3 regions of the Pseudovibrio sp. Ad46 genome follow, and region 3 is predicted to be linked to each of the others. Evidence: predicted binding sites of a transcription regulator. Region 3 holds the regulator's gene; each other region holds the start of a gene.
What was found. Region 3 encodes LexA, which represses DNA repair genes until DNA is damaged. Its sites were predicted from a motif close to TGTTCNNNNTGTGTTCNG; they were not measured.
Positions count from the first base shown of each region.

Region 1: recA (recombinase RecA) is a predicted target of LexA. The motif match lies at 1,903-1,920, and genes of this name have one in related genera.
Region 2: uvrA (excinuclease ABC subunit UvrA) is a predicted target of LexA. The motif match lies at 5,880-5,897, and genes of this name have one in related genera.

Region 1 covers NZ_LMCG01000079.1:152,537-160,344, forward strand. The annotation lists gene alaS (alanine--tRNA ligase) at 1-595, opposite strand, end outside; gene recA (recombinase RecA) at 786-1,850, opposite strand; gene PsAD46_RS22920 (PfkB family carbohydrate kinase) at 2,152-3,075, shown strand; gene PsAD46_RS22925 (pseudouridine-5'-phosphate glycosidase) at 3,108-4,022, shown strand; gene PsAD46_RS22930 (hypothetical protein) at 4,416-4,883, shown strand; gene PsAD46_RS22935 (ATP-binding protein) at 5,055-7,619, opposite strand; gene flhB (flagellar biosynthesis protein FlhB) at 7,715-7,808, opposite strand, start outside.
Region 2 covers NZ_LMCG01000068.1:139,971-147,778, forward strand. The annotation lists gene PsAD46_RS17900 (MarC family protein) at 1-457, shown strand, start outside; gene PsAD46_RS17905 (cation diffusion facilitator family transporter) at 569-1,501, shown strand; gene galE (UDP-glucose 4-epimerase GalE) at 1,571-2,560, shown strand; gene PsAD46_RS17915 (DUF192 domain-containing protein) at 2,625-3,062, opposite strand; gene PsAD46_RS17920 (cold-shock protein) at 3,179-3,760, opposite strand; gene PsAD46_RS17925 (VOC family protein) at 4,178-4,618, shown strand; tRNA gene PsAD46_RS17930 (tRNA-Glu) at 4,809-4,883, shown strand; gene PsAD46_RS17935 (single-stranded DNA-binding protein) at 5,151-5,708, opposite strand; gene uvrA (excinuclease ABC subunit UvrA) at 6,110-7,808, shown strand, end outside.
Region 3 covers NZ_LMCG01000071.1:60,486-68,293, reverse strand. The annotation lists gene gltA (citrate synthase) at 1-1,074, opposite strand, end outside; gene gltX (glutamate--tRNA ligase) at 1,306-2,730, opposite strand; gene PsAD46_RS18800 (ComEC/Rec2 family competence protein) at 2,856-5,408, shown strand; gene lexA (transcriptional repressor LexA) at 5,304-6,026, opposite strand; gene glp (gephyrin-like molybdotransferase Glp) at 6,276-7,490, opposite strand; gene moaC (cyclic pyranopterin monophosphate synthase MoaC) at 7,487-7,808, opposite strand, start outside.

The DNA of each region.
Region 1 (7,808 bases), on a different contig from region 3:
TAAAGCGATCACCATCTTCCTCAGGAGATCCTGGAGGGCCACCCCAGATATGTTCGCCGTGATCGTAGAAGATCTCGGAGCATGGGCCACAAGGACCTGTATCACCCATGGCCCAGAAGTTATCTGAGGTTGGGATGCGGATGATTTTCTCATCAGCAAAGCCAGTCAACTTCTTCCAGATCTTGAATGCTTCTTCATCCTCGGAATAAACGGTGATCAACAGCTTGTCAGCCGGCAGCCCGTATTCTTTGGTGATCAGATTCCATGCCAGCTCAATAGCGTTTTCCTTGAAGTAATCTCCAAAGGAAAAGTTGCCCAGCATTTCAAAGAAGGTGTGATGGCGCGCAGTGTAGCCAACATTGTCCAGATCGTTGTGCTTGCCGCCAGCGCGGACACACTTTTGCGAAGATGTTGCACGCACGTAATCCCGTTTTTCCAAACCGGTGAATACGTTCTTGAATGGCACCATACCCGCATTTGTAAACATCAATGTCGGATCATTGCGTGGCACCAGTGGACTGGAAGGAACAACTTCGTGTCCGTTCTTTGCAAAGTAGTCGAGAAAAGCCGACCGAATTTCGTTGACGCCACTCATAGGTATTGATGTCCGTCTCGTTTTCTAGTGGGCAGCTACTTCAACAATCACAGCCGCCAAATTGCAGGGTATGCGCATCAAAAACGATGCAACAAAAAATTAGTATCTGCCGCGTTTTAGCCATATGCAGCAAATCTGTCCATAAAACCCTACAAAAAAAGAGGCTGGATAAATCCAGCCCCTCTAAACTCTATTGGTTTTCCGCAGCTTTTTCCGGATCATCAATCGCTTCAGCGATCAAACCTGCATTCTGTCGGATAGCAAGTTCAATCTCATCCGCCAGTTCAGGATTCTCTTTCAGGAAGGTTTTCGAGTTCTCTCGCCCCTGCCCCAGCCGCTGGCTATTGTAGGAGAACCACGCACCTGACTTCTCAACAATGCCGCCTTTCACACCAAGATCCAGCAATTCTCCCATTTTGGAGATGCCTTCACCGTAGATGATGTCAAACTCAACCTGTTTGAATGGAGGCGCCAGCTTATTTTTCACCACTTTCACGCGGGTCTGGTTACCAACAATTTCGTCACGATCTTTAATCGCACCGATACGGCGGATATCCAAACGCACAGAAGCATAGAACTTGAGCGCGTTACCACCGGTTGTCGTCTCAGGCGAACCAAACATCACACCGATCTTCATGCGGATCTGGTTGATGAAGATCACCATGGTGTTGGATTTGGAAATGGAAGCGGTCAGCTTGCGCAGTGCCTGACTCATCAAACGAGCCTGCAGGCCAGGAAGCGAATCGCCCATCTCACCTTCAAGTTCTGCTTTTGGCGTCAGCGCAGCAACGGAATCGATCACCAGCACATCAATCGCACCAGAGCGAACCAGCGTATCGGCGATCTCAAGTGCCTGTTCACCAGCATCCGGCTGAGAGATGAGCAGGTCATCAATATTCACACCAAGCTTGCGTGCATAAATCGGATCCAGCGCATGTTCAGCATCAATAAAGGCGCAAATCCCGCCTCCTTGCTGCGCACAGGCAACTGTGTGCAAAGCCAGCGTGGTTTTACCGGAGCTTTCAGGTCCATAGATCTCAACAATACGCCCTTTTGGGAGCCCGCCGATTCCAAGGCCGATATCAAGACTGAGAGAACCAGTCGAGACGCTCTGGATTTCTACGGCCTGCCCCTGGCCCATGCGCATAATGGAGCCTTTACCAAAGGCTCGTTCAATTTGGGAAAGCGCTGCATCCAGTGCTTTATTCTTGTCCATCTGATTGCCCTCAACAAGGCGAAGTGAAGTTTGTGCCATACGTTCTCATCCCTTATTCCACGATGGACGCGTAGTTTCAAAGTCAGTTATTTGTACTCATTTTGTTCCAACTTCGCAATACCTGATAACTAACTAATAAAAATGGATTAATTTCAATGTGTTCTCTTATTGTTCAACATGTAGATAACTTTTCCCGACACCTGTTTGGAGGACCGCTTCTGGAATCAAACAGCAAAATGCACTTTTGATACATCACCCACAGTCTGTATTTGCTCGTAGCTTGCTTTGGCCAACCACATTGCATATCAACTGTCTTTCGATGTCGGGAGGAGAATTGGTTATGTCCACTAAAAAGGTCGGAGTAATCGGAGCAATCCATCTGGACAGGATTGCCCATGCAGATCGACCATTCAAGCCGGACACCTCAACACCCGGGAAAATTATGTCCCGTGCTGGAGGTGTTGGAGCAAACATTGCACGCGCAATGGCCCGGCTGGGCATGCAACCAACAATGCATGGATGTCTGGGGGACGATGCAGACGGAGCATTCCTCGCAAAAAGTCTGACAGACTGCGGGATTGATACCTCCAGTATCACCACTGTCGCAGACGGTCGAACAGGATCCTATCTGGCACTTCACAATCCGGATGGCACATTGTTCTCCGCAATTTCAGACAGTGAGATCACAGCAAAGGTAAGTTTCTCAGAAGCAAATCCAATCCCGCAGGCTCTGCTGGACTGCGATATCTGGCTCTGTGAAACCAATCTGGAAGAAGCAACGCTTCTCTCACTTGCCAATGCCAAGGAGCATCACCTTCTCGCAGCAGACACTGTCTCGATTGCGAAGGCGCCCAAACTGCGTCCCCTCCTCTCAAACATCGACATTCTTTTTACCAACACAGATGAAGCCACAGCTCTTTTGGAGTGCAAACCAGGAGAATTCTCAGCAGAAGAACTAGCTCGAAAGCTGGCAGCTGCGGGCATTCCTACTGTTCTGGTCAGCAATTCCAACAAGCCACTGGCTCTTCACTGTGCAGACAGCACAAGCTCGCACACTCCATTTTCTGTTGTTCCCGTAGATGTCACCGGTGCCGGTGATGCCTTCATTGCAGGCTTTCTTTATGCAAGTTGCCTCAATGAAGCCCCGGTTTCAGCAGTAAAAAGCGGTCTTGCCTCTGCATCAATTACAGTGGAAGCGACCGGCGCTGCGCCAGAAACGCTTTCACCCCAATCGCTTAAAGCTCGTTTATTAGAACATGCCTAAGCACCAACAACATACGAAAGACTGGGAAAACCATGGGAAGTTCAATTAAAATCCATCATTCAAAAGAAGTTGCAGATGCTCTGAGCAATGGCGCCCCTATTGTTGCGCTGGAGTCCACCATCATTACCCATGGCATGCCGTACCCGCAAAACGTTGAAACTGCCCGCGAAGTAGAACAGATCATCCGTGACGGTGGCGCAGTCCCTGCGACAATCGCTGTGTTGAATGGCGAGCTGCATGTGGGTCTGGAAGACAGCACTCTGGAAGAACTGGCAAACGCCAAAGACGTCATGAAGTGCTCCCGCGCAGACCTTTCCTTCGCTATGGCGCTGGGTAAAAACGGCTCCACAACCGTAGCAGCAACCATGATGGCGGCGCACGCAGCTGGCATCCGCGTGTTCGCAACCGGTGGCATCGGCGGTGTCCATAAAGGCGCAGAAACCAGCTTCGATATCTCAGCAGACCTGGATGAGCTGTCCCGCACTCCAGTTTGTGTTGTTTCCGCAGGTGCAAAAGCCCTGCTCGACATTCCAAAGACACTGGAAGTTCTGGAAACACGCGGCGTGCCAGTCATTGGTTTCAGCTGTGAAAACGTACCTGCTTTCTGGTCCCGCGATTCAAAGATCAAAGCGCCTTACAGCCTGGACGATGCTTCAGACATCTCCAAGCTCATCAAGTTCCGCGAAACATTTGGCGACCACGGCGGCATGCTCGTCACCAACCCGGTACCTGTTGAAGATGAAATCCCATCTGACGAAATGCAGGTGTTCATTGATGCCTCCATTCAGGCAGCAGAAGAGCAGAACATCACCGGCAAGGAAGTCACTCCATTTGTGCTGCAAGACATTTTCGAGCGCACCAATGGCCGCAGCCTCGCAACCAACATTGCGCTGGTTAAAAACAACGCAAAGCTTGCTACGAAAATCGCTTGTGGTTTGACTGCGTAAGCAGCTCTCAAATTAAGCAATGATGCAAATCCGGGTTGGTCCTTCCAGCCCGGATTTTTTATGTACGATCAGCACCATTTTTCAAAAGCACCTCAACACGTGTAGTCAACTCAAATCATGCAGAGGCTTTCACATCTCTTTGATCGAAAGATTCCGTTGTTTTTCGGTCCCGATTATTTTAGGTGTTCTAAAGCTATAGAATTTTACATCTCTGTGTTTCTATTGGCGCATCTGCATCTTGTGGTCATATAGTGCTCATCAAAACGCCATCAGGCGGGCATATGCGAGAAAGGCCGATCCCATTTAATGGGTGGCTCCATTGAAATCACGCCAAACAGAATTGCGCGGTTGGCGGCAGCTGCTTCTGTTTTTGTCACCCGCAGGATTTACGCTATGAAGAAACTCATTTTTATCGGATTAACTGCAGCTCTCGCGGCTTGCCAAAGCGGCCCATCCAATCGCAGTGGTCAGCCAACTATTCGCGCGGACGCAGATTCTCAAACCATTCAGATCAACGCGTCTCCTGAAACTGTTCGCAAAACACTGGTCGATAGCGCAAGCGCACGCGGCACCATCGTGCAGCAGAACGAACAAAACATGGTGGTGATGGAAAGCTATGTACGCGGCGAAAACGCTGTTTTAGATAACGAGTTCGGCGCCTCTGACTCCGGTGAGCGCGCCTACCGCATTCGTGTGCGCTTCTCTGGCGCACAGTGCCGTACAAATGTTGTTCAGGACCTTGCACTGGTCAACAACATCTACACCCCGCAAGAACAGTCTTTCCAACTTCCAGGAAATCCGGGTTCCATGCAGAGCCTTCAACGTTTGAAGTCCAATGCGGAATCATCTGCAGGCTGCTAAGCATCAAGAATTCAAAAAAAGGCCGGAAAGCTTCACAGCTCTCCGGCCTTTTGCATTAAAGAGTAAGAAACTACAGCGTATCTCCGAAAAGTGGAAACCGGTTTTCGGATAAAGATACGCAAAAACAAAGGCTAAAGCAGTTCAGATGTTTCAACTTAAATGCGAACTGCTTTAGGCGCGTTCTTGCGTCTTGGCTTCCAGAGTTTCTTTCACGGTTGTTGCAAGCTGCTTGAGTGTGAACGGCTTCGGCAAGAAGGTGAAACTCTCCTCAGCAGGCAAGTTCTTCTCAAAGGCATCCTCAGCATAGCCAGAGATAAAGATGATCTTCAGGTCAGGACGCGTCTTGCGCAGCTCAATAAGCAGGCTTGGCCCATCCATTTCCGGCATCACCACGTCAGAAACCACAAGGTCAATCGCCCCGCCTGTTTCTTCCATCACTTCCAATGCCTCAGTGCCGGAACCTGCTTCATAAACCTCATAGCCGCGGCCACCTAATGCGCGCGCAGCAAAGGCTCGCACAGCCTCCTCATCCTCAACAAGAAGAATGGTTGCCGAACCAGTCAGGTCAGCCTCTGTTACTTCCTGTTCCGGCTTAACCTCAACCACCTCTTCCTTTTCAGTGGAGATGTGACGCGGCAGGAAGATGCGGAACGTCGTACCCACACCAACTTCACTGGTGCAGAACACATAGCCACCAGTCTGCTTCACAATGCCATAAACAGTGGAAAGCCCAAGACCCGTTCCTTTACCAACATCTTTGGTCGAGAAGAACGGCTCAAAGATCTTGTCCATCACGTCCTGCGACATGCCATGGCCATTATCGGCAACTTCAATGAGCACATACTCACCCGGTGGCATACCGCGCGTGTTCTCATAGGTTTTGGAAACAGCCTCTTCCACATTAAGCGTGCGGATGGAGACTTCGCCTCCACCTTCCATCGCATCACGGGCGTTCACAGCAAGGTTGACGATCACCTGCTCAAGCTGGTTCACATCCGCCATCACAGGCCACAGCTCCCGGCCATGTACCAACTTCAGCTCAATCTTCTCGCCAAGCAGACGGTCCAGAAGAATAGAAACATCAGCAAGCACATCAGCAAGTGCGAGCTCCTGCGGGCGCAAGGTCTGACGGCGGGAGAACGCGAGCAACTGACGCACAAGACCGGCGGCCCTGTTCGCATTCTGCTTGATGTTCATGATATCCTGGAACGCCGGATCTGTAGGCCGGTGGCTTGCCAGCAGCAGATCAGAGAACCCGATAATAGCAGTCAGAACGTTGTTGAAATCATGCGCAACACCACCCGCCAGCTGACCGATCGCCTGCATCTTTTGGCTCTGGGCAAACTGAGCTTCAAGCGCGCGCTGCTGGGTGGTTTCCAGAACATAGATCACCGCAGCATCTTCACCGGCCTGACTGTCCTGCACTGCAGAAACGTAGAAGGTCGCGGAGCGCGGATCGCCATTTCCTTTAAGCGAGACATCAAGCGGCGCAATCTCGCTCTTGCCCAGCGCAGCTTCCTCCAGCGCACTTTGCAGAGCAACGCGGTCAGTTTCAACGACGAACTCGGTGAGCTTCACATCCTTGCCAAGGCCTTCACCCTGCTCGAACAAACGCATGAACGGGCCATTGGTGCGCTCCACAAGGCCATTCTTGTCGATAGAGGCAATCGCGACAGGTGTGTTGTTGAAGAAGCGTGAGAAGCGAACCTCTGCAGCCCGCAGCGCCTCTTCATCATCATTGCCCGCAGAGCGATTGATCACAAGCGTACGACTGTCACCAGCAAGCCCATCAGCTCCAAACGGAACACGGTGCACAAGGCGCACAGGCAGACCGGTGCCATTGCGGGTCACCAGATCAATATCAAAGCTCTCGGTCTTAACTTCACCCTCAGAGCCCAGCAGCGCCTCAACAAGAGCTGCCCCTTCTCCGCGCACGATGTCTTTCAAAGACAGTTCGCCGGAGATGAATTGGGTCAGATCATAGCCAAGCCAGTCAGCAAGTGTCGCATTCAAGTAGACCAGCTTGCCTGTGCTGTCAGAGGAGAAGAACCCGCAGGGCGCATGGTCAAGGAAGTTGATAACTCTCTGCAGCTCCTGGAAGGAGTTTTCCTGTTCGGTTCGGTCACGCGTAATATCAGAGACCTGCCAGATGGTGATGCCGCTTTCAACGCCAACCGCTGCATCCTGATCCAGTGGCCGAACACTGATGCGATACCAACGAGCCCCGCTGGCAACCTCACCAACCGCATTCGGCAGGCGCACTTCTTCTGTTGCATATCGTCCGCTCCGCACCGCTTGCGACAGCCGGAATATGGCATCAGCAGCATCCGGGTCTGACGAAAACACCCGCTCCACCGTGCGCACATCCGCAGGTCCACGCGCACCCGTCAACTCAGCATAGGACTGGTTGGCATAGATGATACGGCCATTATGATCAGCAAGCAGAACACCATCATCCAGCGAATTCATGAAGGATTCAGCAAGTGGATTGCGATGGGTTTTGGAGATGAACCGTAAAAGGCCAATGGCCATAGCAAAGAGAGAGAACACCCCGACAACGGCCAGAACACCCAGGAGCCCCAAAATATAGGGCTCCGCCTGTTCCTTGCGCATCAACGCGAAGGCGGCTGTCGCTGCAACAAGTCCTAATGCAAGCAGCATCAAGGCCCCAAGGCTGCCTCCCTTGTCTGTCCTGTCTATCACCGGCTCAGGTCGCCGCGCTTCGGTCTTCGTCATCTTACCCTCTCTACGGCTGCCCCGCAGACGATTTGACTCCATCGCGCCATGAGAATAGTCCGCTCCAAAGCCGACACTCCGGCACGCATGTGCCGTTAAGACCGCCAGCTCTTCTTTTTACGCAGTTGCATGACATAACCAATCACCTTCGCAACCGCGGCGTAGTGCTCCTCAGGCACATAATCATTC
Region 2 (7,808 bases), on a different contig from region 3:
CGGACGCCAGCTTCTGGAAGTTCTCGGCATCTCTCAAGCTGCATTTAAGGTTGCAGGCGGCCTTCTGCTCTTCATCATTGCAACTGAGATGGTGTTCGAACATCGCCAAAAGCGTAAAGCTGAAAGTGCGGAAAAGGTTGTCGAACAGGAAGACCTGTCCCAGACAGCAGTGTTTCCGCTGGCTATTCCGCTCATTGCAGGTCCGGCAACTATCTCTGCAATCATCCTGCTCGCCGGTCAGGCACCAGGCTTTGCTGGCCAGATGAGCCTGATCGCAGTCCTTCTGTCTGTGCTCGCACTCAGCTTCTTCGTGTTTCTGCTGGCAGCACGCATCGATAAACTGCTCGGCTCTACAGTCCAGCTCATCATCACCCGTCTTTTTGGTGTGATCCTCGCAGCGCTGTCCGTTCAGTTCGTTGCAGACGGCATCTTCTCGTTAATCGAGATGCATTCATAATTCAGGTGAGCGCCCATACCTCTTGTGGGCGCTCTTCTCTCCAATTGAGTTAAAGCTTGCAGTCCCAAATCCCCTTCGTAAAGTCACCCTTGTATTTTACGGAGGATTCGAATGGCTGCCCACGGCTCAAAAAAAGTGATTTTCGCCGCCCTTGCTGGCAACACACTCATTTCAATCACCAAATTTGCTGCCGCAGCCTATACCGGGTCTGCCGCAATGCTGTCCGAAGGCATTCACTCGCTCGTTGACACAGGAAACCAGGGCCTGCTGCTGCTTGGCATGAAGCGCGCTGAAAAACCTGCAGATGAAAAACACCCGTTCGGATACGGCTCAGAAATTTACTTCTGGGCATTTGTCGTCGCCATCATGATTTTCGCCGTTGGTGCAGGAATTTCGCTTTACGAAGGCATTCAGAAAATTCTCAATCCTCACCCGATTGAATCTGCCCTGATCGCTTACATCGTCCTTGGACTCGCACTTATTTTTGAAGGCTGGGCCTGGATGGTCGCCTACAAAGAGTTCAAAAAAACCAAAGGCAAGCGCCCTTTCCTTGCCGCTGTGCGCGACAGCAAAGACCCAACAGTTTTCACTGTGCTTTTCGAAGATACAGCCGCAATGCTCGGCCTGCTCGTAGCACTTGTCGGCATCTACGGCGCTCAAGCTTTGGGCATTGCATGGCTGGACGGAGCAGCCTCTGTCGTAATTGGCCTCATCCTCGCAGGCACAGCATTTGTACTGGCATTGGAAACCAAAGGCCTCCTCATCGGCGAAAGCGCTTCAGACGAGCTAGTCGCATCCGTGCGAGAAATCCTGCAAGCACCTGCAGCTGTAAAGGGCGTGAATGAAATCCGCACACTGCACCTGGGTCCGAATGACGTCCTCCTCGCAGCCTCGCTGGATTTCGAAGACGCTCTGACAGCAGGTGCAGTTGAAGAAGTCATCTTCTCACTGGAAGACACGATCAAACGGGCACAACCATTGATCGGACGCGTATTCCTTGAAGTCCAGGCTGCGCGCGATCATCAGATTCTTGAGGGCGAGTAGTTTATCCGCCTAGTGACACACAGATTAAACCCTTAAGAAGCTTACATACTAAGAATTTTGGAGCAGACAATGACCATACTTGTAACAGGCGGCTGCGGATATATTGGAAGCCACATGACGTGGTGCCTTCACGACGCTGGAGAGGATTTTGTCGTCATAGACAACCTGTCCACGGGCTTCGATTGGGCCATCCCGCAGAGCACCAAGCTTTACGAAGGCGAAATCACAGACCTTGATCTGCTCCAGACAATCTTCCGCAACCACGACATCTCTGCGGTCATTCACTTCGCCGGCTCAATTATCGTCCCAGAATCTGTCTCTAACCCATTGAAATATTATGAGAATAACACAGCAGCCTCGCGCACATTAATTGAAGCCTGCGTAAAGAATGGCATCAAGCATTTCATTTTCTCATCAACCGCAGCAGTTTATGGTGATCCAGAAGTTATCCCAGTTTCTGAAGATACACCTCTAACCCCCTTAAGCCCTTACGGCACCTCAAAGCTTATGACAGAATTTATGCTGCGCGACACCGCCGCCGCCCACGAGTTCAAATACACGGCTCTACGCTATTTCAATGTGGCAGGCGCTGACCCCGAAGGTCGCACTGGCCAATCCACCAAGAATGCGACGCATCTGATCAAAGTAGCCTGCGAAGCTGCTCTCGGCAAACGCACCCATCTCGGCATTTTTGGCGATGATTTCGACACACCAGATGGGACCGGTGTGCGCGATTACATCCACGTTTCCGACCTTGCAAGCGCACATTACCTTGCCCTAAAACGCCTGCGCGATGGCGGAGATAGCATTATCATGAACGCAGGCTACGGTGACGGCTACTCAGTCCTTCAGGTCATCGACGCTGTGAAAGCCGTATCAGATATTGATTTTGAGGTGAAAAAAGAGCCGCGCCGTGCTGGCGACTCTCCAAAAGTTGTCGCAGACAACTCCAGAATCATGAGCAATCTGGAATGGAAGCCACGCTTTGATGACCTGCCAACAATCGTAAAACATGCGCTGGATTGGGAGAAAAAGCTCCAATTCAAAAACAGCCTTTAACCGCTATTGTGCTGACTGAACTCCTCAGTCAGCACACTTTCCTGCGAACCACAAAACGCTTCATCTATGGGATACGGATAACGCGATCTCCAGGCTGAATACCCAATTCAGCCGCGCGCCCAGCCACCACCTCTAAAACATATTGAGCAGGCAAACCGGAAGGAATAATCTCTTCCGAGTACGGCACTGTGTTTGCAGCAATACTTTTCACTTTATAATCAGACCCGATGAAGATGATATCAAGCGAAGTCGGCGTATTTTTCATCCAGAAGTACTGAAGACCTGACTGCGGGAAAATGAACAGCATCCCTTGATCAGCCGTCAGATCCGTTCGGCCCATCAAACCTTGAGCCCTGTCATCAGGCGTTTCAGCGACTTCAACCTGAAACTCATGCGTTCCATTGGCACTACGCACTTCAAGAATTTCAGTTCTCATACCTGCAGCAACCGTCGATGTCATACCCAGCAAAACAAAAATGAATGCAATTCGAAGAACCGTCATATAGCCCTAAACCTCGTTTTCTTTAGCTTTGAGCCAAAGAAAAACCCTTGGCAAGTCACCAAGGGCTTAAAACTAGCAAATCTCAGGAATGTGATCTGAAAACGATCAGCCTCTCGTCAGTGAGATGCCGGAATGTGAGTACCACTCCCGACAGGCCGAACTTCCGCAGCCATCTTGCCTTTCGGCCCGTCACCAAAGCGCACCTGTACCTTTTGGCCGGGCCGCAACTCCGTAATACCGAAACGGCGCAATGTTTCCATATGAATAAAGATATCTTCCGTTCCCTCGCCGCGCGTTAGGAAACCAAAGCCCTTGACCCGGTTAAACCACTTCACTTCCGCGTCGATAAAGCTACCCTCTGGCGTCACCTGCACGTGCGTCCGAGAAGGTGGTAGCTGAGAAGGATGAACCGCATAACTCTCATCCATGGAAAGAATGCGCATCGCCTGCAATCCGCGCGGACGATTAAGCACCTCGCAAACAACACGCGCGCCTTCATACGCTGTCTGATAGCCGTCCCTGCGCAAGCATGTAACATGCAACAAGACGTCAGGCAGATCGTCTTCCGGCTCTACAAAACCATAGCCTTTACCAATATCAAACCACTTGATTGTTCCTGCCACTTGAAGAACATCTAAGGCTGTATCGTCAACCAGGTCCTCGACAGAGCCTAACTGAGGCGCCGTTTTTACCACCATGATGAATGCCCCGAAATTTGCCGCATCTGAAATGTAACGCTCGATCAAAACCGAACACCACTTGATTCCACAAAAAGAATATCATTACGCCCGACGGCAAAAAGGTAAAAAATTAACAAAGAGCTAAATGATCCCCCATTGATTTGGTTAGTGTTGTCCTATCAACACCATTTACCTGAAGTTTGGAGGGGGTATAGCTAACACTACTGAAGATTTTATCCCATGAATCCCCGCGTTACTTTCAAAGTCTCCGCTCGTCATCAGATACACACTATTGCGGAGCATACCTTGCATATTCAGAATTCAGAAATACTAGGCACCCTTCCCTCCTAGCTTTTTTCGCGCTAGCTTCGGCCAACTTCAACCTCTGCTGGTTCCCACTTCACAGAGCCAATCCCATAAAAGAAAGAGTTCGACATGCGTTATCTACACACCATGGTCCGCGTTAAAGATCTTGATGAATCCCTGAAGTTTTATTGCAGTATCTTTGGGCTGGAAGAAGTTCGCCGTCACGAAAGCGAAGCTGGCCGTTTCACACTTGTCTTCCTAGCTGCGCCTGAAGACAAAGAAAGCTTCAGCGCATCTTCCGCACCAGCACTCGAGCTAACATACAACTGGGATCCGGAAGAGTACGCCGGAGGTCGCAACTTCGGCCACCTCGCCTATGAAGTCGACAATATCTATGAGACCTGCGAAAAACTCCAAGCCTCTGGGATCACAATCAACCGACCACCACGCGACGGCCGTATGGCATTCATTGTTTCTCCAGATGGAATTTCCATTGAGCTTCTGCAAAAAGGTGGAAGCCTTGAGCCAGCTGAGCCATGGCTCTCCATGGGCAACACCGGCAGCTGGTAATTTCAGCACAAGCATTTCAGCGCCTCAATTTCAATTGAGGCGCTGAAATCTAACAATAATTAAGAAAAGAATAGACTAAATCCATATTTGTGGATTGTTTGAATTATAAAATTTTAAGCACTAGACAATATCCTACTGAAAACTTATAAGCCTCCTCACAGCGCGCCACATTGCGCAAATGCTGTAGTGTGCGCCCATCGTCTAGCGGTTAGGACGCCGCCCTTTCACGGCGGAAACAGGGGTTCGATTCCCCTTGGGCGTACCAATTCTCTCCTTAAATTTATTTGTTTTGCTAGCATCGCATCTTTATGAGCTGTTTCTCTATTATTTTGAGAGCAAGCACTGACGACACATCTCTGCAAACAAGCTCTCCAATCCCCATAGCTGCAACCAATCCATTTAAGCCCGAGTAAAGTCGCAAGGTAAGACCCTTACCCGCATCACCCTCTGATCAGGACCTCACGCCGGAACACAAAAAAGCCCGGTAGTGAACCTGCGCTCACTCCGGGCCATCTTGAATTACATGCTTGGCTTAGAACGGAATTTCGTCGTCCATTCCACCGCCGAAGCCGCCAGATGGTGCTTGGCCACCACCGCCGCCACCGCCGAAGCCGCCGCCCTGATTGCTGGAGCCACCACCACCAAAGCCACCGCCCTGGTCGTATCCGCCGCCACCGCCGCCGCTGCCGCCGAAGCCTCCGGACTGGCCACCCTGGCCGCCTGCACCACCGCCTTCGCCGCGACCATCAAGCATAGTCAGCGTAGAGTTGAAGCCCTGCAGAACAATCTCGGTGGAGTATTTATCCTGGCCGCTCTGGTCCTGCCATTTGCGAGTTTGCAACTGACCTTCGATGTAAACCTTGGAGCCTTTGCGCAGGAATTGCTCGGCAACCTTTGCAAGGCCTTCGTTAAACACAACAACACGGTGCCATTCAGTCCGCTCACGGCGCTCGCCGCTGTTACGGTCACGCCAGCTCTCCGAAGTAGCGATACGCAAGTTGACGATCGGACGACCGTCCTGCGTACGGCGAATTTCCGGATCTGCGCCCAAATTTCCAACCAAAATGACTTTATTGACGCTACCGGCCATTGAATTACTCCTAAGTCTGAACTCGCCCAAAGTTTAAGCGAGTTAAGTTGGCAAGTAACCTATGCTCCGCGCTCTACAATTCAAACAGACTTTCTCAAAGCCGCAGTGGTTGTCCACATTTCCTAGGCTTTCAGTCGGAATATCAGGCACCCGCAAGCAAGGCTCTCTGCTCGTTCTATTTTTGTTCCGACACATTGCCTTGCAAAACTGCCAAGTTCAACTCTCAATTTTTCTAAAAGACAATTTTACGCGAGCAAACTCAAAAAGGCTTGCTCCTTAAAATTGTTCCGTTTATGTTCCACCTGATTTCCAGCGCTCATTCTCCTGCATTTTGAGGATCGCGCCCAGACCTGTTTTGCTTTTTATATGCGAACTCGGTATCCGTGATAAAGGACAGTTCCATGGCGAAGTCGCCAACACATGACACACAAAATACTCCCGCGCGCGCAGACCTTATGAAGCAGATCACTGTACGTGGCGCTCGCGAACATAACTTGAAGAATGTGGACCTGGATCTTCCACGAGACAGCCTGATCGTCATGACTGGCCTATCCGGCTCAGGCAAATCCTCTCTTGCCTTCGATACGATTTACGCTGAAGGGCAGCGCCGCTACGTTGAAAGCCTGAGCGCTTACGCCCGCCAGTTCCTTGAAATGATGCAGAAACCAGACGTAGATCAGATCGACGGCCTGTCACCTGCAATCTCCATTGAACAGAAAACCACCTCAAAAAACCCACGCTCCACAGTCGGCACAGTCACAGAAATCTATGACTACATGCGCCTCCTATTCGCGCGCGTAGGCATTCCATACTCTCCGGCAACGGGCCTTCCAATTGAAAGTCAGACAGTCTCCCAAATGGTAGACCGCATTCTGACACTGGAAGAAGGCACTCGCTTATACCTGCTGGCCCCAATCGTGCGTGGCCGCAAAGGTGAGTATAGAAAAGAACTCGCTGAGCTCATGAAAAAGGGCTTCCAGCGCGTAAAAGTTGACGGCGAGTATTATGAAATCGCCGATGCGCCCGCTCTGGATAAGAAGTTTAAACACGATATTGATGTCGTTGTTGACCGTATCGTTGTGCGCGAAGACATGGCTGGCCGCCTGGCAGATTCTCTGGAAACCGCACTGGAGCTGGCCGAAGGCCTCGCTACCGTTGAGTTTGCAGATCAGCAGAATGAGAAAGGCAAAGCAAAGCAGCTCATTTTCTCAGAAAAGTTCGCCTGCCCGGTCTCCGGCTTCACGATCCCGGAAATAGAACCGCGCCTGTTCTCGTTCAACAATCCGTTTGGCGCATGCCCGACCTGCGATGGTCTCGGCACAAAACTGGCGTTTGAAGCCGAGCTCGTTGTACCGGACCAATCTCTTTCCCTTCGGGGGGGCGCGATCCTGCCATGGTCAAAAACCGGTTCAACCTCTCCTTATTACACCCAAACACTGGAAGCATTGGCCAAGCATCATAAGCAGCCAATGACCAAAGCCTGGAAAGACCTTCCAGAAGACTTCCGCAATGCGGTGCTGTTCGGAACCGGCAACACAAAAGTTCAGTTTGTTTATGATGACGGCACTCGCTCTTACAAAACCGAAAAGCCATTCGAAGGCGTTGTCGGCAACATCGAGCGGCGCTGGCGTGAAACAGATTCTCAGATGGTGCGCGATGAACTTTCACGCTACCAGTCAGATCATGCTTGCGACGCTTGTAAAGGCTACCGCCTCAAGCCTGAAGCCCTTTGCGTCAAAATAGCAGATCGCCATATAGGCGAGATCACAGCCCTTTCCATCAAAACTGCACATGACTGGTTCTCCAGCATTGATGAAAAGCTCTCTGATAAACAGAACGAAATCGCATATCGCATCCTCAAGGAAATCCGTGAGCGCTTGAAGTTCCTCAACGATGTTGGCTTGGAATACCTTTCCATGGACCGCTCTTCCGGAACCCTGTCTGGTGGTGAGAGCCAACGTATTCGCCTGGCCTCCCAGATCGGTTCCGGCCTGACCGGTGTACTTTACGTTCTGGATGAACCATCAATCGGCCTGCACCAGCGCGACAATGCTCGTCTTCTGGAAACCCTGAAACACCTGCGCAATCTGGGTAACACTG
Region 3 (7,808 bases):
CTTCTTCTCAACGAAGTAAGGATCGGTGAGAGCAACTTTTTCCAGTTCCATTGCCACTTCAAGAAGCGGATCGTCCTGGTGGCCCAGCTCTGCAAGCACTTCATGACAGGTTTTCTGCATGATGCGCGCGCGTGGGTCGTAGTTTTTGTAGACGCGGTGACCGAAGCCCATGAGGCGGAACGGATCATTCTTGTCTTTTGCACGTGCTACATACTCAGGAATACGGTCAACAGAACCGATTTCGGAGAGCATGTTCAGAGCTGCCTCATTCGCACCGCCATGAGATGGACCCCACAGACATGCAATACCAGCTGCAATACATGCAAATGGGTTTGCGCCTGAAGAACCAGCAAGACGTACGGTGGACGTGGAAGCGTTCTGCTCGTGATCAGCGTGCAGGATGAAGATACGGTCCATGGCACGTGCCAGAACCGGATTTACTTTATATTCCTCACATGGAACTGCAAAGCACATGTGCAGGAAGTTGGATGCGTAGTCCAGATCGTTTCTTGGGTAAACGAATGGCTGGCCAACGTGATATTTGTAGGCCATTGCAGCAATGGTCGGCATCTTTGCGATCATGCGCAGGGATGCAACCATGCGCAGGTGTGGATCAGAGATGTCGGTGCTGTCATGATAGAAGGAAGAGAGAGCTCCAACGGTACCGGTCATGACTGCCATTGGGTGGGCGTCACGACGATAACCCTTGAAGAAAGAGCTCATCTGATCATGGATCATGGTGTGATAAGTTACACGATGAACAAAATCGTCCTTCTCTGCGCGTGTTGGCAGTTCGCCGTACAGCAGCAGATAGCAGCTTTCCAAAAAGTCGCCGTGTTCGGCGAGCTGTTCAATCGGGTAACCGCGGTAAAGCAGAACGCCTGCGTCACCGTCGATGTAAGTGATCTTGGATTCGCATGAGGCAGTTGATGTGAAACCAGGGTCCAGTGTGAAGTGATCAGTTTGCTTATAAAGCGAACCGATGTCCAGAACATCAGGGCCCATGGAGCCAGAGTGGACGTTAAAGTCCCAGCTGTTGTCTCCAATAGTCAGTTTCGCTGTTTTGTCGCTCATATCAGGCAACCCCCATTTTGTATCTCCTCATGCGACTTGCTTCATTTGTGTACAAATGAATACACTGCATGATCTGACGTTTCCGCCCGGAGGAGAGTGTTGTCGTGGAACTGCCTATATCATTTGCCGCGATGGGGCAAGCGCCCGCAACCAATGCTTTTAGCTATAAGTGTAACTACCGCTACGAATGACTAGTATTTGCAGCGGTAGTTTCTTTTAGAATTCAGCGAATTAAGCTGAAAGATCACGAATGCGTGCGCAAGATTCGTCTTTTCCGAGCACTTTGAGCACGTCAAAGATGCCTGGGGATGTGCCACGACCAGTGAGTGCAGCGCGCAATGGCTGAGCAACTTTGCCGAGTTTCAGCTCTTCTGCTTCAGCAACTGCCTTAACGGCAGTCTCGGTGCTTTCCACGGTCCACTCGTCCAGTGCTTCCAGAGCAACCAGAACCTTGCCAAGAACAGCACGTGCCTCGTCAGAGAGGATCTTTTCAGCCTTTGCATCCAGATCCAGCGGACGCTGAACCCAGAGGTAACGAGCAGATTCCTGCAGTTCGACAAGGGTCTTTGCACGCTCTTTCAGGCCAGGCAGAGCTTCAACCAGTTTGTCCTGGTTTCCATCGCCTGCAATCCACGCCATGACGTCTGCGCCGCCTTCCACGTCCATCAGATAGGTGAGGAAGTGACCGAGCAGCTCCTCATCGCTTTCTGAGCGCATGTAGTGAGCGTTCAGGTTTTCCAGCTTCTTGAAGTCGAAACGGGACGGGGATTTGCCTACAGCGTCCAGACCGAACCACTCGATCATCTGATCGGTAGAAAAGATCTCGTCATCGCCGTGGGACCAGCCGAGGCGTGCCAGATAGTTGCGCATGGCGGATGGCAAGTAGCCCATAGCCCGGTACGCTTCTGCACCTACTGCGCCGTGGCGCTTGGAGAGCTTTGCGCCATCTGGTCCGTAGATCAGCGGAATGTGCGCCATGACCGGGACATCCCAGTTCAGAGCCTTGTAGATCAGGGACTGGCGTGCTGCGTTGGTCAGGTGGTCATCGCCACGAACGATGTGGGTGACGCCCATGTCGTGATCGTCTACCACAACGGCCAGCATGTAGGTTGGGTTGCCATCAGAACGCACGAGGATCAGGTCGTCCAGATCCTTGTTGGCGAACTTGACGGTGCCCTGAACCTGATCTTCCACGATGGTGTCACCTTCAAGCGGTGCTTTCAGGCGAATGGCAGGGGCGATGCCTTCTGGTGCTTCAGATGGGTCACGATCACGCCAGGTGCCGTCATAGCGCGGCGGGCGACCTTCTGCGCGGGCCTTCTCGCGCATCTCGTTCACTTCTTCCGGGGAGCAGTAGCAGTAGTACGCAGTGCCGTCCTTGACCATCTGCTCAGCAACTTCGCGGTGGCGGTCAACGCGGCCATACTGGGAGATCGGCTCGCCGTCCCAGTCCATGCCCAGCCAGGACAGACCGTCCAGCAGCGCATCTACGGCTTCCTCAGTGGAGCGGGAGCGATCGGTGTCTTCAATGCGCAGCAGCATTTTACCGCCGCTGTGTTTTGCCAGAAGCCAGTTGAACAGGGCTGTACGGGCGCCGCCAATATGCAGGTAGCCAGTAGGAGAAGGCGCAAAGCGCGTCACAACAGGTTTAGTCATAGGTGTTCCGGAAAAGTTTCAAGTTACTTCGAATAGTTTGGGGTAATTACGGCGGGGCGCCGTACCTCTGCGGGCTGTGTACCATAGCATTGAAAAGTTCCCAAGTGGCAGAAAGGGACTTAAGGGTGCGCGAGGGGCAATCATCCTCAGACAAGACGCAATCTGGTGGCTGTGCTCCCAGAATAGGTGAGCTTTGCCTTGAGGAGGATAAGTTTTCTTCTGTGCTGTTTGAGACCGATACGGCGCTTGCTGGACGAGCCACACAGCAACGCACAAAAACGCAAACCAATGCAAAAAACGCACATAGCAACGCAAGCACGCGTTTTGTTGAAGAGAAACAGCGCCTTAGGCTTCGTGATGTGGTCCAAAAGATACGTGAGCTGCTGGGTTTCGTGCTGAGGCCGGATTGGCCAGCTGTCATGAGTTATGCCCGCTCTGCTCTCGTGCAGGATTGGAACAAGGGGCATGGCATCCTCTGGTATGCGCTCTGCCATTTAGCTGGTGTGCTGGTTTATTTCTCACTCCCCGCCGAGCCTTACAGTGTTTTAAGCGGAACTCCTTTTATCTTATTGGGATTATTTGTTTTTCACCGTTGGAGAGGTGGGCGATTGACGGTTGGGCTGACCGCGCTTTTGTTCTTTACTGCCGGGTTCTTCCTTGCTGATTTGCGCGTGGAGTATGCGCGCGGTGACCCGCTGGAGCGCCCGGTTACACGCAAAGTGGAGGGTGTGGTTGCTGGAGTGAAGCATTCTGGCAAAGGGGCTTACTCCGTCATTTTTGCAGATGTGACAACACTTTCGCAGAAGGGCGTAACTCTTCTTTCTTATCGCATCCGGATTAGCATCAAGGGGATGAAAGAGGCACCCGTGATGGGGGACAGGATGCAGCTGAAGGCTCGGTTGTTGCCGCCGGGAGGTGCGGTGCGCCCCGGTGGGTATGACTTTGCCCGAACTGCGTTTTTCAGTGGGATTGGTGCGGTCGGCTATGCGCTTTCCAAACCGGTTGTTGTGGCACAGGTAGAGGGCACAAGTTTTCTGCAAGGGATAGAGCGTGTGCGCAGTGGGATAGCACAGCGGATCCGGCGGGTGTTGGATAACAGCCCGGAAAGTGCGTTTGCTGTTGCACTTCTGGTGGGCAAGCGAGACTATCTTGCCACCGCTGACAAGGATGCCTTGCGCAATGCAGGGCTTGCTCATGTGCTCGCTATCTCCGGCATGCATATGGGACTTGTGACCTCTCTGGTCTTCCTTGGTGCCCGCCTGATCCTATCCCTCAGCCAGTCGCTTGCGCTGAAAGGACATATTCACGTTTATGCCAGCGTGGCAGCACTGATTGCGGCGATTGTTTATCTTGGTTTGTCAGGAGCTTCTGTGGCAACGCAGCGGGCTTTTTTGATGGCGGCGATGATTTTATGCGCGGGTCTGCTTGGTCGGCGGGCCTTCAGTCTGCGTGGTCTGGCGCTGGCTTGCCTTGTGCTTTTAAGCCTGAGGCCGGAGGAGGTTCTGGCTCCCGGGTTTCAGATGTCCTTCATTGCAGTGCTCGCCTTGCTCTCAGCCTATATGCTTGGGAAGGATTGGTTGCTCGGTAATCGAGATAGTTCGCGAAGACGGAATACCTCATGGTTTCATAGGATTAGTCGTGTAATCTTAAAGTGGATTCTAGCTTGTGCGTTGACCTCGTTGATTGCAGGTGCTGCCACGGGGCCAGTTGCGGCGATGCATTTTGAGCAGGTTGCGCCTTATGGAGTTCTGGGGAATATTCTTGCTATGCCATTGGTGACTTTTGTGGTTATGCCCCTTGGGTTATTGAGTCTGTTGGCGATCCCGTTTGGTGCGGATGCGTTCTTTCTGCAAGGGATGGAGGCTGGGTTGGCGCTGGTGCTGAAAGCTGCTTACTGGGTGAGCTCACTCAGTGAGGGGCTGACCAGTCTCGGGGTTTCCAGTGCTCCAGGGTATCTGCTCGTGATCCTAGCGATTGTCGTACTGTGTGTGATGCCGCTGCGCCTGAAATGGCTTTCACTTCCGGCATTTACGGTGAGTGTCCTGATGTTTGCCGGTGGCAAGGCGCCTGATCTGATGATTGCGGATGCGGGCAAGCACATTGCTTATTATGGGCAGGATGGTGCGTTTCGACTGACGTCCTCACGTATGTCGTTTGCTGCTGACAGCCTGTTGCGCGCTGGTGGAGTTTCGGCGGGTTCGTTCAAGCAACACAAGGTGAGGGCTTCAGATCGGTCCTGTGATGATCGCGGCTGTGTGATTGAGATATTCCCTCAGCAGCCTGCAGAGGGAGGGAGGATAAGCTCTGCGCCGATCCTGTTGGCACAGTCCAAAGTGGCTGATGTTTTGGAGGCTGACTGCCATCTTGCCACCATCGTCATCACGCAGGTTCAGGCGCCTCCGGCTTGCCGGGCTGAGCTGGTTATTGACCAGAAGGTTTTCGGAGAGCGCGGTTCAGCTTACATCTGGCTTTCTGTTGGTGCTGAGGGCGGGGAAAGAATAAAAAAAGTGCGCTGGGCATATGATGCTCAGCGCAGGCCTTGGAATCCGAAATTGCCTCAGGCAACCAATGATTTAATAGCGGCGGAAGAGCGCAATCATCTTGCCTTGCACGTGGACGCGGCCCGGGCCGAAGATGCGAGTTTCGTAGGCGGGGTTGGCCGCTTCCAGCGCGACTGAGGCGCCTTTTTTGCGCAGGCGCTTCAAGGTTGCTTCTTCTTCATCAATCAGCGCCACAACAATCTCGCCGTTATCAGCCGTGTCACCACGTTTGATCAACACGGTATCTCCATCGAAGATACCGGCATCGATCATGGAATCGCCTTTGACTTCCAGCGCATAATGCTCGCCGCGACCCATCAGATCAGCAGGCATTGCGATGGTATGGCTTTGTGTCTGGATTGCTTCGATTGGGACGCCTGCAGCAATGCGGCCCATGACCGGGATTTCCAGCGTTGGCACTTCGTCTGGTGATGTGGCGCGTGGAGGTGGCGGCGTTGCTACTTTCTTGCTCAGGGAGCCCTCAATCACCTCAGGTGCAAAGCCTTTTTCCTTGGCGGCAGGCTTCAGGCCCGGAGAAATGGAGTCTGGCAGTTTGAGGATTTCAAGTGCACGAGCTCTGTTCGGCAAGCGGCGAATGAAGCCGCGCTCTTCCAGAGCTGTGATCAGCCGGTGAATGCCGGATTTGGAACGGAGGTCCAGCGCGTCCTTCATCTCATCGAAGGAGGGCGGAACACCGGCTTCCTTCAAGCGTTGATGGATGAACATCAAAAGCTCGTGTTGCTTCTGTGTAAGCATCTTTTATCCCCGTTCGCTCCTAAGGCGCTGATTGAAAGTGAGCGGCCATTCCTGACCAATCGCGGTTTTGTAATTCCAAGAAGCTGAAAGACTTCAACTTCTGCGATTGGAAGGACAAAACACGAACGTACTCTACCTGTTCTCATTGTGTTCTGCAATGGGTTTGTTGAGGTTAAGCCCTGCTAGAACTGGGGGATTTGGTTTCTGGTGGGTGAGTGGGCAGGGGTTGCCCACTCCTGATGACTGGATTTAGCGTAGCTTGAGCAGCTCCACTTTTTCACCTGCCTTTGCAGCTGGTGCGTGTGGTGGGCGAATGATCAGGGCATCTGCTTTTGTCAGCAAGGCAAGCATGGAAGAGTCCTGTTTGCCAAACGGCGTTGCTATCAGATCTCCGTGTTCATCTGTACTCAGGCTAGCGCGCAGGTAGTCCTGGCGCATATCATTTGCAGGCAAATCAGTTGCCAATGTGGCTTTGGTAACGCCTTGATTTGTCACAGAGACCGTGCGGCCTAGCATCTTATCCAGAAGCGGGCCAAGGAAGAGGAGTGCGCATACAAGGCTGGAGACTGGATTGCCAGGAAGGCCGAGGACTTTCATGGGGCCAAGGGCTCCGGCCATGAGGGGCTTGCCCGGGCGCATGGCGATGCGCCAGAAGCCTAGCTCCATGCCTTCAGCGCCCAGTACGTCCTGAATGAGATCGTGGTCGCCCACAGAGGCACCGCCGAGTGTCACCAGTACATCGGCTTTTGCTTCAATAGCCTGTTTCACGCGTGCCGTGATTTCCTCAGGCTGGTCTGGTGCAATGCCCAGCATCATTGGCGTTCCGCCACAGTTTCTGACGAATTCTGCGATGCCGACCTGATTGGACGCTATGATTTGATTCGGACCTGGTATCTGACCTGGCTCGACGAGTTCATCACCATTTGCGAGGATCGCAACGACTGGCTTTTTGCGCACTGGCAAGGTTGCGTGGTTCATGGCGCCTGCAAGAGACAATTCACGGAAGCCGAGTGGTGCGCCCGCCTTCAGGAGGGTCTGGCCTTCTTTGAAGTCGAGGCCTGCTGGGCGGATGAACTTACCAATAGAAACGGCTTCCTCGCAAAACAGGTTATCCCCGTCACGGCGAGCGTTTTCCTGCATCAAAATTGCGTCGACGCCTGCTGGAACAGGTGCACCTGTAAAGATGCGCAGAGCTTCTCCGGCTTGCAGCGTGCCATCGAAGTTATGCCCGGCAGCAATTTCTCCAATAACTTTCAAGGCAGTCTCTGGATCGACCGTATCAGCAGCTTTGACGGCATATCCATCCATCGCTGAGGCGGAAAATGGAGGCTGCGTTCGTGTTGCGGCAACATCTTCTGCCAGAATGCGTTTTCCAGCTTCAAGTAGTGGAAGCTGCTCGGTGTTGGTTGGCTTCACATCTTTCAGGAGGCGGTCCAGCGCTTCTTCAATACTGATCAAGCTCATTGGGAGTTATCCTCCTCAGCCAGATAGTGACCGGACTTGCCGCCCTTCTTCTCCAGCAACCGGATTTCACCGATCTCCATAGAACGGTCAACGGCTTTTGCCATGTCGTAAATTGTCAGGCAGGCAACGGAGGCGGCTGTAAGTGCTTCCATCTCGATGCCAGTCTGGCCGGATACCTTTGCGAAGACTTCGATCTCAATTCCCGGCAGTTCAGGATTGGGTGTGAAGTCCACCTGAACCTTGGAAAGCGCCAGAGGATGGCACAACGGGATCAGCTCGTGAGTTCTCTTGGCCGCCATGATGCCAGCAATGCGCGCC